One region of the Marinobacterium iners genome, then DNA from elsewhere that is predicted to be linked to it. Evidence: predicted binding sites of a transcription regulator. Region 1 holds the regulator's gene; the other holds the start of a gene.
The links. Region 1 encodes PhoB, which activates phosphate uptake and scavenging genes when phosphate is short. Its sites were predicted from a motif close to TGTCATANNNNTGTCANA; they were not measured.

Region 1 (7,490 bases):
TTCGGGGCCTGGATGATGTCGATTCAATACTGCGATTACCCGATGGACAACAACAAGGTCAGCTTTCCACAGATGAAGCAGTTGATGAAGGCGCGTCGAGTAACATCGATCGGGTTTGGCGGGCTGGTTCAGCTGGGTATGCTGGTGCCGGTGCTGAATCTGTTTTTGATGCCGGCGGCGGTTGTGGGCGCGACTATTTTCTGGGTGGAGGAGTATGCCGCCGAAGCCAGGGATATCAATCCCGGGGCGGCACTACCAGCTCAGCGGGGAAATGGCAGCTGAAGCAGCTGCCCCTGCCAGGCTTGCTGTCGATCTCCAGCCGGGCGCCAAGGCGCATCAATACATGCTTGACGATGGCCAGCCCAAGCCCGGTACCGCCACTGGCGGACGAGCGGCTGTCGTCCACGCGATAGAAACGCTCGGTGAGGTGAGGAATGTGGCGTGCCTCTATCCCGATACCGCTGTCGGTCACACTGAAATAGCCGCCTTTGGCATCAGCCCACCAGCGGATCAGGATATGGCCCTCATCGGGCGTATAACGCACGGCATTAAACACCAGATTGGACAGCGCACTCTGTAGCTCTGCCGGAACACCCAGCAGGTCATGTTGTGGATCTATCTGCAGCTCGAATTGATGCTGGCGCTCTCCTGAAAGGGTAACGGCATCTTCATGAATATGGCTGATCAGGCTTTGGATCAGCACTGGCTTGAGCGTGGCGGCCTGACGTGAGGTGGCCTCCAGTCGCGACAGCAGCAACAGATCCTGGACCAGGTTTTCCATTCGTCGCGCTTGCTGTTGCATTTGACTGAGCCCCCGCATCAGCGGTTTGGGCAGGTCCTGATCGAGGAAGGTTTCAAGGTAACCCCGAATGACCGTCAGTGGGGTGCGCAGTTCATGCGATGCGTTGGCCACGAAGTTCTGCCGAGTCTGCTCCAGCTGGGTCAGTCGGGTGATGTCACGGGCCACCAGCAGGCGATCATCCGCGCCAAAAAGGCTGATCTGATACTGCAGTCGGGTATCACCGCCCAGCGGTGATGGCAGCTCCAGCGGCTCCTGATAGCGGCCCTTGCGGTAGTAATCCACAAATACGGGATCACGTACCAGATTCAGCAGCGGCTTGCCTCGGTCGGATGCATGACGCAGCCCAAGCAGCCGCTCGGCGGCCAGATTCCACCATTCCAGGTTATTGTTGCGATCGATGATGATGACTGCATCGGGCAGGGCCGCTGAAGACTGCTGAAAGCGTGAGATGACGTTGCGCAAAGAAGCTTCGCGTGCCTGAGTGCGCTTTTGCATGCGTGCCAACGCGTCCAGAATTTCGCCCCAGGCACCGGGCAGCTCGGGTGGCTCTTCAGATGTATCGCCGACCAGCCACTCACGCAGGACATTGAAGCGACGGATCTGAATCACGGCCCACACGATCATGCCAAGGGTGATGCCGGCAATCGGGAAGCCCAGCACCGCACCCAGAATCAGGCCCAGACCGGCACTGAGCAGCAGGCTCATCAGCAGCGAGTGCCGCGCTATGTGCATGAAGTCATTCCATTCCGATCCTGTGAATGTGGTGACCGAAGCCGATCAGGCCACCTGTGCCGAGAAACGATATCCGGTGCCACGTACCGTCTGTACCAGATAGTCGTGACGCTCGCCCAACGCCTTGCGCAGGCGGCGAATGTGGACATCGACGGTACGCTCTTCCACATATACATTGCCGCCCCACACCATATCCAGCAGCTGGCTGCGGGTATAGGCACGATCCGGATGTGTCATGAAAAACTGCAGCAGGCGAAATTCGGTTGGCCCAAGCTCCAGCGGTCGGCTCTCTGCAGTAACGCGATGCGAAACAGGGTCCAGAGTCAGACTGTCCACCGTGACCGGCTCTTCCACCCCCTTGGGTGTGGCGCGGCGCAGCACGGCCTTGAGTCGTGCGACCAGCTCACGTGGCGAGAACGGCTTGGTGATGTAGTCATCCACACCGGCTTCCAGCCCCTGAATCTTGTTGTCCTCATCGGCCTTTGCAGTCAGCATGATGATCGGGATGTCAGCCGTCACTTCATCCTTGCGCAGGCGGCGGGCGAACTCGATACCGCTGGTACCGGGCATCATCCAGTCCAGCAACAGCATATCGGGTTTGTTATCGACGATGCGGGCATGAGCGGACTGGGCACTGTCTGCCTCATCACATTCGTAACCTGCCATCTCCAATGCTACCGCAATCATTTCGCGGATCGGTGCTTCGTCATCAACGATCAGTACGCGTTTGGACGCAGACATGTTTCTGCCTCTTTTACAGACATTTAATCAGAGTCTGGTATTACAAGACGTTTTGGTTACACAAATATGACATTGGCAGATTTTCTTTCACTTGTCAGTGTCGGCTCAGGTGCGCAGCGCGTATTCCAGTATCAGGCCGAGCAGCACCAACAGCTCGGCATAGTGGTTGTTGAGGAAGGCGCGGAAGCAGGGCATCCGTTCGCGGGCGCGGATCAGCCAGTGCTGGTAGACAAACAGGGTGGCGGCACCGGCCAGCCCCAGCCAATACCAGAGCCCCAGTTGCTCAATCTGACCTACCCAGAGCATCACTACCAGAGTGGCCAGTTGCAGCAGGGCGATGATGAGACGGTCGTGGCGGCCAAACAGCACTGCAGTGGATTTGACGCCAATTTTCAGGTCATCGTCACGATCCACCATGGCATACTGGGTGTCATAGGCCACGGTCCAGAGCAGCTTGGCCAGGTAGAGCAGCCAGGCGGTCAGCGGCAGTGTTTCCTGAGTGGCGGTAAACGCCATTGGAATGGCCCAGCCAAAAGCCGCTCCCAGCACCAGCTGTGGCAGGTGAGTATAGCGTTTCATGAACGGGTAGATAAACGCCAATGCAAGGCCGCCGAAGGACATCAGGATGGTCATGCCGTTTGTCATCAGCACCAGCAGAAACGAGACCAGCATCAGACCGCAGAAAAGATAGATCGCTTCACGCTCACGGACTCGGCCTGATGGCAGTGGACGATTGAGGGTGCGTTTGACGTGGCCATCAATATGTCGGTCGGCAAAGTCGTTGATGACACAGCCGGCAGAGCGGGTCAGGAACACACCCAGACAAAAGATCAGCAGCAGATCCAGCGCCGGCAGGCCTTCCGATGCGATCCAGAGTGCCCACAGGGTCGGCCAGAGCAGCAGGTAGGTGCCGATCGGTCGGTCGGCACGCATCAGGTGCACATAGGCCTGCAGCTTCTGCTTTAATGGGTGCTGTGACGGGGTCGTTGCCTGCATGATCACTCCTGAGCGGTCAGAGCGGGTATTGTACGTGCTCCATGGCCGGGAGAAAAACTTCGCATACCAGCAAGGGCTTGTGGTGCAGACGGAACACGGAGCGTCGTGCCCAATAGTGCTGCCCGCCGCTGTCTTGCAGCCGGCAGGCGCGCAGCGGGGCACGTTCAAGGCTGGGGTCACGGAACAGGTAGGAACCGAGGGAACGCGAGCCCAGTCGCAGCAGGCGTCGCTCCACCCCGGTCAGCGTGGTGGCGGGAATGACCGTTCGAGCGAACACCCAGGGTTCGGCATTACGGCCCAGCAGCTCAACCTCCCGAATCAGAGCGCGACGTCGTGGGCTGATCCCGAGTGCCCGTGCCTCGTCGGCGCTCGGATACTGCCAGCATTCGCTCAGCACGCGAACGCTGAACTCGCCCCCGGCCGCACGCTGCAGGCGCTGGCTCAGCGAGCCCGAGTCATAAAGCCAGGGACGCCAGTGTGCCGGCACCTGGAAACTGCTGCTGCCCGCAAGCAGCCAGTGCCGGTGGGGAGAATGGATGAGCAGAGATTCGCGTGCTGACACCTGAAGGGCTTCCGTTAGTGAGACGGCCCCAAGTCTAGCATTTTCACCCACTCAAGTGCTGTAGTGCGGGTTACTCTTCTGTGCTGCTTTCATCGCTCAGCAGTGTGTCGGCTTCGTCCTCAACGGTCTGGCGGATCTGCTTCAGGCTGCGGTGGCGCACGTCGGTACCGCTGACCTGATAGATCAGATGCTCGGCCAGGTTACGGGCATGGTCACCGATGCGTTCAAGGCTGCGAAGAGCCCAGATGACACTCAGTACGGAAGAGATCGCACGCGGGTCTTCCATCATATAGGTCACGAGTGAGCGCATGGCCGTGCGGTATTCACGGTCCACTTCCTTGTCCTGTTTGGCGACCAGGTAGGCCATCTCGATATCATTGCGAGCGAAGGCGGTCAGGACGTTGCGTACCATGTCGCGCACCAGATTGCCGATGTGGCGCACTTCCTGATGACCGCGTTGCGAAGTGCCGCTCTGTGCCAGTTCGATTGCTTGTCTGCAGATGCGGGACGCTTCATCACCAATGCGTTCGAGATCGGATACGGCACGGCTGATCGACACGATCAGACGCAGGTCGCTGGCTGCCGGCTGACGTCGGGCGATGGTAGTGGTGCAAAGATCATCGATCATCAGCTCCATGGCATTGGTCTGCTGGTCGACCTTGCGTGACGCCTCGGCACGATCCACATCCGCTGTCAGCAGCGCTTCGATGGCGTCATTGACCTGATGTTCCACCATGCCGCCCATGGTCAGCATCTGGGTACGGATGGTTTCCAGCTCTTCGTTGAACTGCTGGGAGATGTGGGTTGAGTAGTTGTCTTTTTCCAGTTCCACAGTGTTTGTCTCCGTTACGGACAGCTGGCCTAGCCATAGCGTCCGGTGATGTAATCTTCAGTCTGTCGTCTGGACGGCCGGGTAAACAGCTTCTCGGTCTCGCCAAATTCGATCAGACGCCCCTGATGCAGAAAGGCGGTGTAATCGGATACGCGGGCAGCCTGCTGCATGTTGTGTGTGACAATCAGGATGGTGAAGTCACGTTTCAGTTCATGAATCAGTTCCTCGATCTTAAGTGTCGAGATTGGGTCCAGTGCCGAGGCCGGTTCGTCCAGCAGTAGGACCTCGGGGCGAATGGCGATGGTGCGGGCGATCACCAGGCGCTGTTGCTGCCCCCCGGACAGTCCCAACGCACTCTCGTGCAGTCGGTCCTTGACCTCGTCCCAGAGTGCTGCCGAACGCAGCGCCCATTCAACGGTTTCATCCACCACTCGCTTTTTGCGGATGCCCTGAATCTTGAGGCCGAAGCTGACATTTTCATACACCGAAGCCGGAAACGGATTGGGCTTCTGGAACACCATGCCGACCCGACGTCGCAGCTCTGCCACATTGACTGATCGAGCGTAAATATCTTCATTATCCAGCAGAATTGTTCCAGAAATATTACAGTCTGCTGCCAGCTCACTCATGCGGTTGAAACAGCGCAACAGAGTCGACTTGCCGCAGCCGGACGGGCCTATAAAGGCGGTTACTCGGTTGCCGGGAAGATCCAGATTGATATTGCTCAGCGCACGGCTATCGCCATAGCGCAGGCTGAGGTCCCGCACTTGCAGCCGGGTGTCCGGGAGGTCAGATTCAGGGCTGGTGGTAGCCGGATCGGCCGATATCTGTGTGTCCAGGCGTATCAAGGCATAGCTCCGTTGATGAAGGTTGCACGCTAGAGTTCCGGTTCCAGTGTTCTGAATCGGGCCCGCAGATGGTTGCGCATCAGGATTGCTGACAGGTTCAGCAGCAGGATCACCAGCAACAACAGCAAAGCGGTAGCATAGACCAGTGGCTGAGCGGCTTCAGTGTTGGCGCTGTGGAAACCGACATCATAAATGTGAAAACCAAGGTGCATGAATTTCTGGTCCAGGTGCAGATAGGGGAAATGTCCGTCTACAGGCAGCTGGGGGACCAGCTTGACCACTCCTACCAACATCAGTGGCGCGACCTCACCAGCAGCCCTGGCGATCGCCAGAATAACTCCCGTCATCATGGCCGGGCTGGCCATGGGCAACACGACTCTCCACAGGGTTTCCGCCCGGGTTGCACCCAGTGCCAGGGCGCCTTCGCGCAGGCTGGACGGAATGGTGCGCAACCCCTCTTCGGTGGCCACGATCACCACCGGCAGTGTCAACAGGGCCAGGGTGGCCGATGCCCATAGCAGGCCGCCAGTGCCGAAGGTCGGTGCTGGCAGGGCTTCCGGGAAAAACAGCGCATCGATACTGCCCCCCAGAAAATAGACGAAAAAGCCGAGCCCGAAAATGCCGTATACAATGGAAGGTACCCCGGCAAGGTTGTTGACGGCGATGCGAATGATTCGGGTGAGCCGTCCCTGATAAGCGTATTCATGCAGGTATACGGCGGCCAGCACGCCGAATGGCGTGACCAGCAGTGACATCAGCAACACCATCAGCACGGTGCCGAACAGAGCGGGAAAGACGCCGCCCTCGGTATTGCCCTCGCGGGGTGAGTCAGACAGGAACTCCCACAGCTTGATGCCAACGTGTTCCAGCCTGTCGACAAGGCTCATGCCGTTCGGGCGGTAAGCGCGAATAACGTCCACCATGGCGAATTCCAGCACCCGTCCATCAGCCACTTCAACGTGGAAGTGGTCACGGGTGACCTGCTGCTGCAGGCGGGTCAGCCGTTTCTGCAGCAGATGATAGTCCTGCTCCAGGTCGGCCCGTTCCCGGGCCAGAACCTCCAGTTGAGGCACCTTCAGTGGGCCGAGCAGCTCAAGCCGGCGCTGCTCCAGACGCAACTGTTCCAGCGTGCGGTTGATCTGCCCAAGCATGTTGCTTTCGATGCGATCAATTTCCTGCTGCAGTGCCTCGGTACGCTGCCGGCGCTGCTCGAATTCACGCCACAGCATGTCCTGATCGATGTCCGGGCCCTGCTGCAGCAGGGTGCCGTTTTCGCTCAATCCACGCAGATAGCCATACAGCTGTCCCCAACGAGTGCGCTCGAATACAGCCAGATGATCGGGGTAGTGCCGCTCTGACAGGGCATTGTCCAGTACCCAAAAATAGTCGCTGTCGCTGAATTCCCGATTGCCGCTGTGGATCAGGGTGCGCTGTACTTCAGCCTGTTCCGAGTCGAGTGACAGGCCGGCCTCCTGCAGCTGGCGTACGCTCACATGCTCATGCCGGATGACTGCACCAATGACGCGCCGACTCTGACTGTCGGCCGTCACCTCTGCCTGCAACAGGCCTTTGGGCCAGAAGTGGGCCAGCCCCTGAATACTGATCAGCAGCAGAATACCCAGCAGGGTGAGCAGACATAGTGCAACGGCACCGGCATTGAGCCAAACCCAAGGGGTATCGGTATGAAACCATCGCATCAGTCGGTTATCAGAGCGCACGGTATTTCCTCCGCAGCTGCTGACGGATCAATTCGGCGATGGTGTTAACGACCAGTGTGAACAGGAACAGCAGCAGTGCGGTCAGGAACAGCACGCGGTAATGGCTGCTGCCGACGCTGGATTCAGGCATTTCGATGGCGATATTGGCGGCGAGGGTTCGCATTCCCTCGAAGATGTTCATCTCCATGATCGGGGTGTTGCCGGTGACCATCAGAACGATCATGGTTTCACCGATGGCACGCCCGAAGCCGATCATCAG
Region 2 (7,490 bases), 450 kb from region 1:
CCGCCCGATGCATCATCAACAGCGTTTTCGGCTTGCCGTTCGGGTAGGTCGTCCAGGGATCAACCGTCAGGCCATCACGTACGGCCAGCTCAAAGGTCTGAAGCGTCCGGTCGCGCGCACCCTGAGTATCGCCGGACAGGTCCTTATCGATCAGCGCTTGCAACGAATCCAGTCCCCAGAACTCTACCGCTGCCGAGTTGCCCCACCACCAGCCGTGCTTGTCGATATCAAACACCCACACCACGTTGGGAATCAGCTCATAGAGCCGCAATTCCTCATGGGTTTCGATATGAACCAGATGGCCAAACTGGCTTGAATGCGTCACGGCTGAACATCGACCTCTGTGGTATTGAACAGGGTGCCACTATATTAGCTCTGTTCAGCAAGCTCTACAGAAAATCCATACTGAGCGCTGTCGTCAGTCACTACATCCTGATTCCGTGACTTAAAACTCAGCTTCGCATCTCCACACACCTGTAACCACGCGGCCTGCGGCGGTAATATGGACGCCATTCTCGATTCACCCAGACAGTGATATCTGACTATGCGTACCTTCAAGCTGGAACAGTCCAAAACCGAGATTATCACACCCCACGGCGGTCTGGCGCTGGTTGGCCACAGTGTCAACAGAATGACCTCCCTAGCCAAAACCTCGCGCGCCATCGTCAAGCGCCATGGCATCGCTAACATCGATCTTATTCGCACCTACCTGGGGTTGATTTGCCTTGGCAAGAGCGACTTCGAAGCGGTCGAGCACGCACGCCATGACCCCTTCTTTAAAGCGGCCATGGGCATCAAGCAATCACCTTCATCCGCTCGGCTGCGTCAGCGTTTTGATGAAGATGCCTGCGCACTGATCCCGTTGTTGGATGAAGCCAGTGTCGAGTTTCTGTGTAATGCGTCGGTGCCTGTCGGCACGCTTGCCACCGGTCACGCGCCGCTGGATATAGACGTATTCCCCATGGACAACAGCAACACTAAAAAAGAGGGCGTGGCCTACACCTACAAGGGGCATGACGGCTACGCCCCCATCGCGGCCTACCTGGGCACGGAGGGCTGGTGTCTGGGCTGTGAGCTGCGACCGGGTAACCAACACGCCAACAAGGAGTTTATCCACACCCTCGACCGGGTGCTGCCTCGGGTCCGTCAGCTGACCGATGCACCGCTACTGGTACGGCTTGACAGTGCCCATGATGCCGCCGAGAACCGCGCGTACTTCCGTACGCACGGGGTGGACTATCTGATCAAGTGGAACCCTCGCTCACAAGACGGTTTGGCCTGGGTGGACAAGGCTCATGCTGCCGGCGCACTCTGGTGCCATACCCGGCCGGGCAAAATGGAAACGCTGGTGAGCGAATCGCTGGATGGCACTGACGACCGCCTGATCGTCAAGGTGACGGTGCGCCACAGTGACAGTACAGGGCAGCTGTTTCTGGAGCCCGAGGTGAGCCTGGAAGGCTGGATGACTTCGCTCAAGCCGGACGCGGCGGATCATGCCAAGGTGATTGCGCTCTACCAGGATCACGCCACCAGCGAACAGTTCCACAGTGAGTTCAAGACTGATCTGGATCTCGAACGTTTGCCGTCAGGGAAGTTCGATACCAACGACCTGGTCATGGCGTTTGCCGTACTGGGCTACAACATATTGCGCTGGATGGGACAGCACGCACTGCTGGGACCGGATGCGCCGGTGCGTCATCCGGCCAAACGTCGGCGGCTAAAAACCGTCATGCAGGAGCTGATGTATATGGCCTGCCGCCTGGTCAGCAGCGGCCGCCGTCTTTACCTGCGTTTTGGCCAACATTGCCCCGGGTTCAGGGCGTTCGGTTGCATCTACGAGTCGGTCTGATCCACTCGGCTTAACTCACCTCGTTCAACCGCCAAGCCACAAAGCGCCATGCATGGCAGGATGTTTTGTGGTTCCCGATAGCATTCAGAGCAAAAAAACGTCGGAGAAGACGGTGAATGATGCTGCAGTAGCGCAGATGCGGCGGCAGAATCCGGATAAGATCGAGCGGTGTTAAAGAATGTGGTTATATTCAATGCGGTGGCACGGCAATAGCAGATGAATTCACTGATTCAGGGATTTATTTTTCTTGGAATTGACAAAAAGGTATACCCGCTCGACAGAGAGTCACTCAGCAGAGAGCACCATCAACGGCAGCCGAGAAGGGATCAGAGGAAAAATATGGTGAGGTTTGGTCATACCTGATACTCCTTCATTACGTGCTGAACGCCGCCGTGCTGCACTGATCTGCACGGTACTCCCTGTCATCCATTAACAACACTATAGCCAGCACAGGCTGAGCTGACCACACAACTAAAGTAAAAAATCTATCACCCTGGCTCTGCACTTCCTCTACTGGGTAGCCATGCATCGGTTCACTGCCAGCTTCAGTAGCTGAAAAGTAAAAAAGCCCACCGATCGCTCGGCAGGCTTTTGCTCTCAACATGATGTGACAACCAGAGATTACCTGAAGGTAAACTCTCCGGCCTCTACATCCACCGCGATCTTGCGACCGGGCTCGTACTCGCCGGCCAGCAGTCTCTGTGCCAGCGGGTTTTCGATCCACTGCTGGATCGCACGCTTCAGCGGGCGGGCGCCGTAGATCGGCTCGAAGCCCACGTCCACTAGCTTGTCCATGGCGGTGCTGGTGAAGGTGATGCTCAGCTCGCGCTCGGCCAGGCGCCTGCGCAGGCGGTCCAGCTGGATCTCGGCAATGCCGGCCACCTGTTCCTTGCGCAGGCTGTGGAATACCACCACCTCGTCGATGCGGTTGATCACTTCGGGACGGAAGTGAGTACCCACAGACTCCATCACCGCCTGTTTCATCAGGTTGTAGTCGTCGTCATCGCTGTAGTTCTGGATCAGGTCAGACCCCAGGTTGGAGGTCATCACCACGATGGTGTTGCGGAAGTCCACGGTACGGCCCTGGCCATCGGTCAGGCGGCCGTCTTCCAGCACCTGCAACAGGATGTTGAACACATCCGGGTGAGCCTTCTCCACCTCGTCCAGCAGCAGCACCGAGTAGGGCTTGCGGCGCACCGCTTCGGTCAGGTAGCCGCCCTCTTCGTAGCCGACATAGCCCGGAGGCGCACCGATCAGGCGTGCGACGGAGTGCTTCTCCATGAACTCGGACATGTCGATGCGGACCATGGCGTCTTCGGTATCGAACAGGAAGCTGGCCAGCGCTTTGCACAGTTCGGTCTTACCGACACCGGTCGGGCCGAGGAACAGGAAGGAGCCGTTGGGACGGTTGGGGTCAGACAGGCCGGCACGGGAACGGCGCACGGCGTTGGACACGGCCACCACCGCTTCACTCTGCCCCACCACGCGCTGGTGCAGGGCATCTTCCATGCGCAGCAGCTTTTCGCGCTCGCCTTCCAGCATCTTGCTGACCGGAATGCCGGTCCAGCGGGCGACCACTTCGGCCACTTCCTCTTCAGTCACCTTGTTGCGCAGCAGCTTGTGCTCTTCCGCCTGCTGCTCGCTGCTGTCGGCGGCCTGCAGCTGTTTTTCCAGCTCGGGGATACGCCCGTACTGCAGCTCGGACATCTTCGCCAGATCACCGGCACGACGCGCCTGCTCCATTTCGACACGGGCCTGGTCGAGCTGCTCCTTGATCTGCTGCGAGCCCTGCAGGCTGGCCTTCTCGGCCTTCCACACCTCATCGAAGTCGGAATATTCCTTCTCCAGCTGCGCGATATGGGCCTCAAGCTCTTCGCGACGCTTGCGCGAAGCCTCGTCCTTCTCTTTCTTCAGCGCCTCGCGCTCCATCTTCAGCTGGATCAGGCGACGGTCGAGACGGTCCATCTCTTCCGGCTTGGAGTCCATCTCCATGCGGATGCGGGATGCGGCTTCGTCGATCAGGTCGATCGCCTTGTCCGGCAGCTGACGGTCGGTGATGTAGCGCTGGCTCAGCTTGGCCGCAGCGATGATCGCCGAGTCGGTGATATCCACACTGTGGTGGATCTCGTAGCGCTCTTTCAGGCCACGCAGGATGGCGATGGTATCCTCTTCGGAGGGCTCATCGACGATCACTTTCTGGAAGCGGCGTTCAAGGGCAGCGTCCTTTTCCACGTACTGGCGATACTCGTCCAGGGTGGTGGCACCGACACAGTGCAGCTCGCCACGGGCCAGCGCCGGCTTGAGCATGTTGCCCGCATCCATTGCACCTTCGCCCTTGCCGGCGCCGACCATGGTGTGCAGCTCGTCGATGAACAGGATGATCTGACCTTCCTGCTTCGACAGCTCGTTCAGTACCGCCTTCAGGCGCTCCTCGAACTCGCCACGGAACTTGGCACCGGCGATCAGTGCGCCCATGTCCAGCGACAGCACCTTCTTGCGCTTGAGGCCTTCGGGCACTTCGCCATTGACGATGCGCTGCGCCAGCCCTTCAACGATGGCGGTCTTGCCCACACCGGGCTCACCGATCAGCACCGGGTTGTTCTTGGTGCGGCGCTGCAGCACCTGAATAGTACGGCGAATCTCGTCATCACGGCCGATCACCGGGTCCAGCTTGCCGGACTCGGCGCGCTCGGTCAGGTCGATGCAGTATTTGTCCAGCGCCTGACGGGTCTCTTCCGCGTTGGGATCGTTCACGCTGTCGCCTCCACGCATGTTATTGATGGCGTTTTCCAGTGACTGGCGGTTCACGCCACAGTCTTTCAATACCTTGCCGGCATCGCCCTTGTCATCCAGCATCGCCAGCAGCACCAGCTCGCTGGCGATGTACTGATCGCCACGCTGCTGCGCCAGCTTGTCGGTCAGGTTGAACAGGCGCGCCATGTTCTGTGACAGGCGGATCTCACCATCGGGGCTGCTCACCACCGGCAGGCGGTCCAGTGCTTCGCCCACCTTGGCGGTCAGGGTCATCCGGTCGGCACCGGCCTGACGCAAAAGCGGCGCCACCGAGCCGTTCTGCTGCTGCAAAAAGGCAGCCAGCAGGTGGATCGGCTCCATCATGTTGTGGTCCTTGCCGATCGCCAGTGACTGGGCGTCGGACAGGGCTTCCTGAAGTCGTGAGGTAAATTTGTCGGGTCGCATGAGGTCTCCTGTGGATCTCTCGGTGCCGCTGGTCCGACATAGGGGGTCAGACGGTTCGGCTGTTTCTGTTACCCCTATAGATAGGGGCCAGCAGGGGCGGCTTCAAGATCTGACAGCAATTAAATTAGTTATTTCTTATACAGCAGTACACTTTTCTTAATTCTGTAATAGCACCCTGCTACAACATGCACCTGCATCCCGGTAACCCAATACAGGACAGGTGACATGAATCAGATTGAGCATTTTGATCCCGAAGATCATCCGGAACTGGAACAGACCGATTTTGACCGCATGACGGCGAAAGGCATCAGCCGCCGCAACTTCCTGCGTGGTGGAGCCGCTGCCATGGGCCTGTTCCTGGCCGCCAACCCGCTGGCACAGGCAGTTGCAGCCGTAACCCGCCCGGAACCCAGCAAGCTGATGGGATTCAAGGCCGTACCGGCCAGCACCGCCGATACTTTTGTGGTGCCCGAAGGCTATGTAGCCAAGCCGCTGATTTCCTGGGGCGATCCCATCCTCAAGGGTGCGCCGGCGTTTGACGCATCCGGTACCCAGAATGCAGCCGCGCAGGCCGGTCAGTTCGGTGACAATACCGACGGCATGAGCTTCTTCCCGCTGGACGAAGACCGTGCATTGCTGGCAGTGAATAACGAGTACATCAACCCGGAATACCTATTCGCCCACCAGGGCAAGCAGGACCTGACCGCCGATGAGGTGAAGAAGTCCCAGGCGGCACATGGCGTGTCCATCTTCGAGATCCGCCGCAACGCCAAGGGCGAGTGGCAGGTGAACCGCGATTCTGACCATAACCGTCGTATCACCGCCTACACACCGATGGAGCTGACCGGCCCGGCCGCTGGCCATGCGCTGATGAAAACCGCCGCCGATCCTTCAGGCCGCAAGCCGCTGGGCACATTCAACAACTGCGCCAACGGCGAAACGCCCTGGGGCACCTACCTGACCTGCGAAGAGAATTTCCACAAGTACTTCGCCTCGGCTCAGGATGACGTTGCGCTGCCGGCACGCGATACACGCTATGGCCTGAAAGCGGGCAACCGTGACTACCAGTGGTATCGCCATGACGAGCGATTCGATCTGGCCAAGCATGCGAACGAGCCGCACCGCTTCGGCTGGGTGGTCGAGATTGATCCGATGGACCCGACCGCTACACCGAAGAAGCGTACCGCTCTGGGCCGTTTCAAGCATGAGAATGCCGCTCTGACCATCGACCCGTCCGGTCATGTGGTGGTGTATTTGGGTGATGACGAGCGTGGCGAGCACCTGTACAAGTTCGTTTCCAAGGCCAAATACAACCCGAACAACCAGCAGGCCAACCGTGACCTGTTGGAAGAAGGCACCCTGTACGTGGCACGCTTCTCCGCCAATGACGGCGAGATCAAGGGCCAGGGCGAGTGGATCGAGCTGACTCACGGCAAAAATGGCCTTACCGCCGAGAACGGCTTTGCCGACCAGGCGGAAGTGCTGATCTTTGCCCGTGAAGCCGCCACGCAAGTAGGCGCCACCACCATGGATCGCCCGGAGTGGGTAGCTGTTCATCCGGACAACAAGGCAGTGTTCTGCACTCTGACCAACAACAAGAACCGCGGCAAGGAAGGCCAGCCGGTGGGTGGTCCGAACCCGCGAGCCAAGAACAACTACGGCCAGATCGTGCGCTGGTGGCCGCATCAGGGCAACCATGTGGACAGCCGCTTTGACTGGGACCTGTTCGCCATGGCCGGCAACCCGACCGTTGCCGAAGGCCTCTACGCCGGCAGCGACAACATCACTGCCGACAATATGTTCAACAGCCCGGATGGTCTTGGCTTTGATGCTGCCGGCCGCCTCTGGATTCAGACCGACGGCAAGTACAGCAACGAGGGCGAGTTTGCCGGCATGGGCAACAACCAGATGCTTTGTGCCGACCCGCAGACCGGCGAGATCCGCCGCTTTGCCACTGGTCCCATCGCTTGTGAGATCACCGGTCTGGCGTTCTCGCCGGATCAGCGCACGGTCTTCATCGGTGTGCAGCACCCGGGCGAAGAGCTGGCCCCGTCTCACTTCCCGGGCGGCGGCAACAGCAAGCCGCGTTCCACCATCATGGTGGTACAGCGTGAAGATGGTGGTGTGATCGGCGCCTGAAACCCATAAGCGCCCTGATAAAAAGCCCGGCTGAGCAATCAGTCGGGCTTTTTGTTATTGGCAGCCAAGGGACTGACATTCGTCTGGTTACGCTTGCCGCAACCACCACTGCAACCGGCACAAGTGGCGGTATCAGTGCTGCAGCAGCCGACCTTAAGGCTGGAGCGAATACGGTGCAGCAGCCAGATGCTGACCAGTAACACCAGACCGACCAATATGACCCAATCGAACACAGTCATCGTGCTCACAGCAACCACTGCCCTACATGAAAGGTTATCCAGGCACACACCCACGCCAGTGTCAG

Region 2: a site for PhoB is predicted at 5,200-5,217, ahead of CFI10_RS01515 (PhoX family protein). Genes of this name have one in related genera too.

The regions. Positions count from the first base shown of each region.
Region 1 is NZ_CP022297.1:3,909,975-3,917,464, reverse strand. It holds gene cysZ (sulfate transporter CysZ) at 1-282, shown strand, start outside; gene phoR (phosphate regulon sensor histidine kinase PhoR) at 236-1,534, opposite strand; gene phoB (phosphate regulon transcriptional regulator PhoB) at 1,580-2,275, opposite strand; gene ubiA (4-hydroxybenzoate octaprenyltransferase) at 2,381-3,271, opposite strand; gene CFI10_RS18405 (chorismate--pyruvate lyase family protein) at 3,288-3,833, opposite strand; gene phoU (phosphate signaling complex protein PhoU) at 3,904-4,665, opposite strand; gene pstB (phosphate ABC transporter ATP-binding protein PstB) at 4,695-5,492, opposite strand; gene pstA (phosphate ABC transporter permease PstA) at 5,543-7,210, opposite strand; gene CFI10_RS18385 (ABC transporter permease subunit) at 7,221-7,490, opposite strand, start outside.
Region 2 is NZ_CP022297.1:305,501-312,990, reverse strand. It holds gene CFI10_RS01530 (GGDEF domain-containing protein) at 1-325, opposite strand, end outside; gene CFI10_RS01525 (IS1380 family transposase) at 545-1,849, shown strand; gene clpB (ATP-dependent chaperone ClpB) at 2,471-5,047, opposite strand; gene CFI10_RS01515 (PhoX family protein) at 5,273-7,186, shown strand; gene CFI10_RS01510 (hypothetical protein) at 7,225-7,434, opposite strand; gene feoB (ferrous iron transport protein B) at 7,431-7,490, opposite strand, start outside.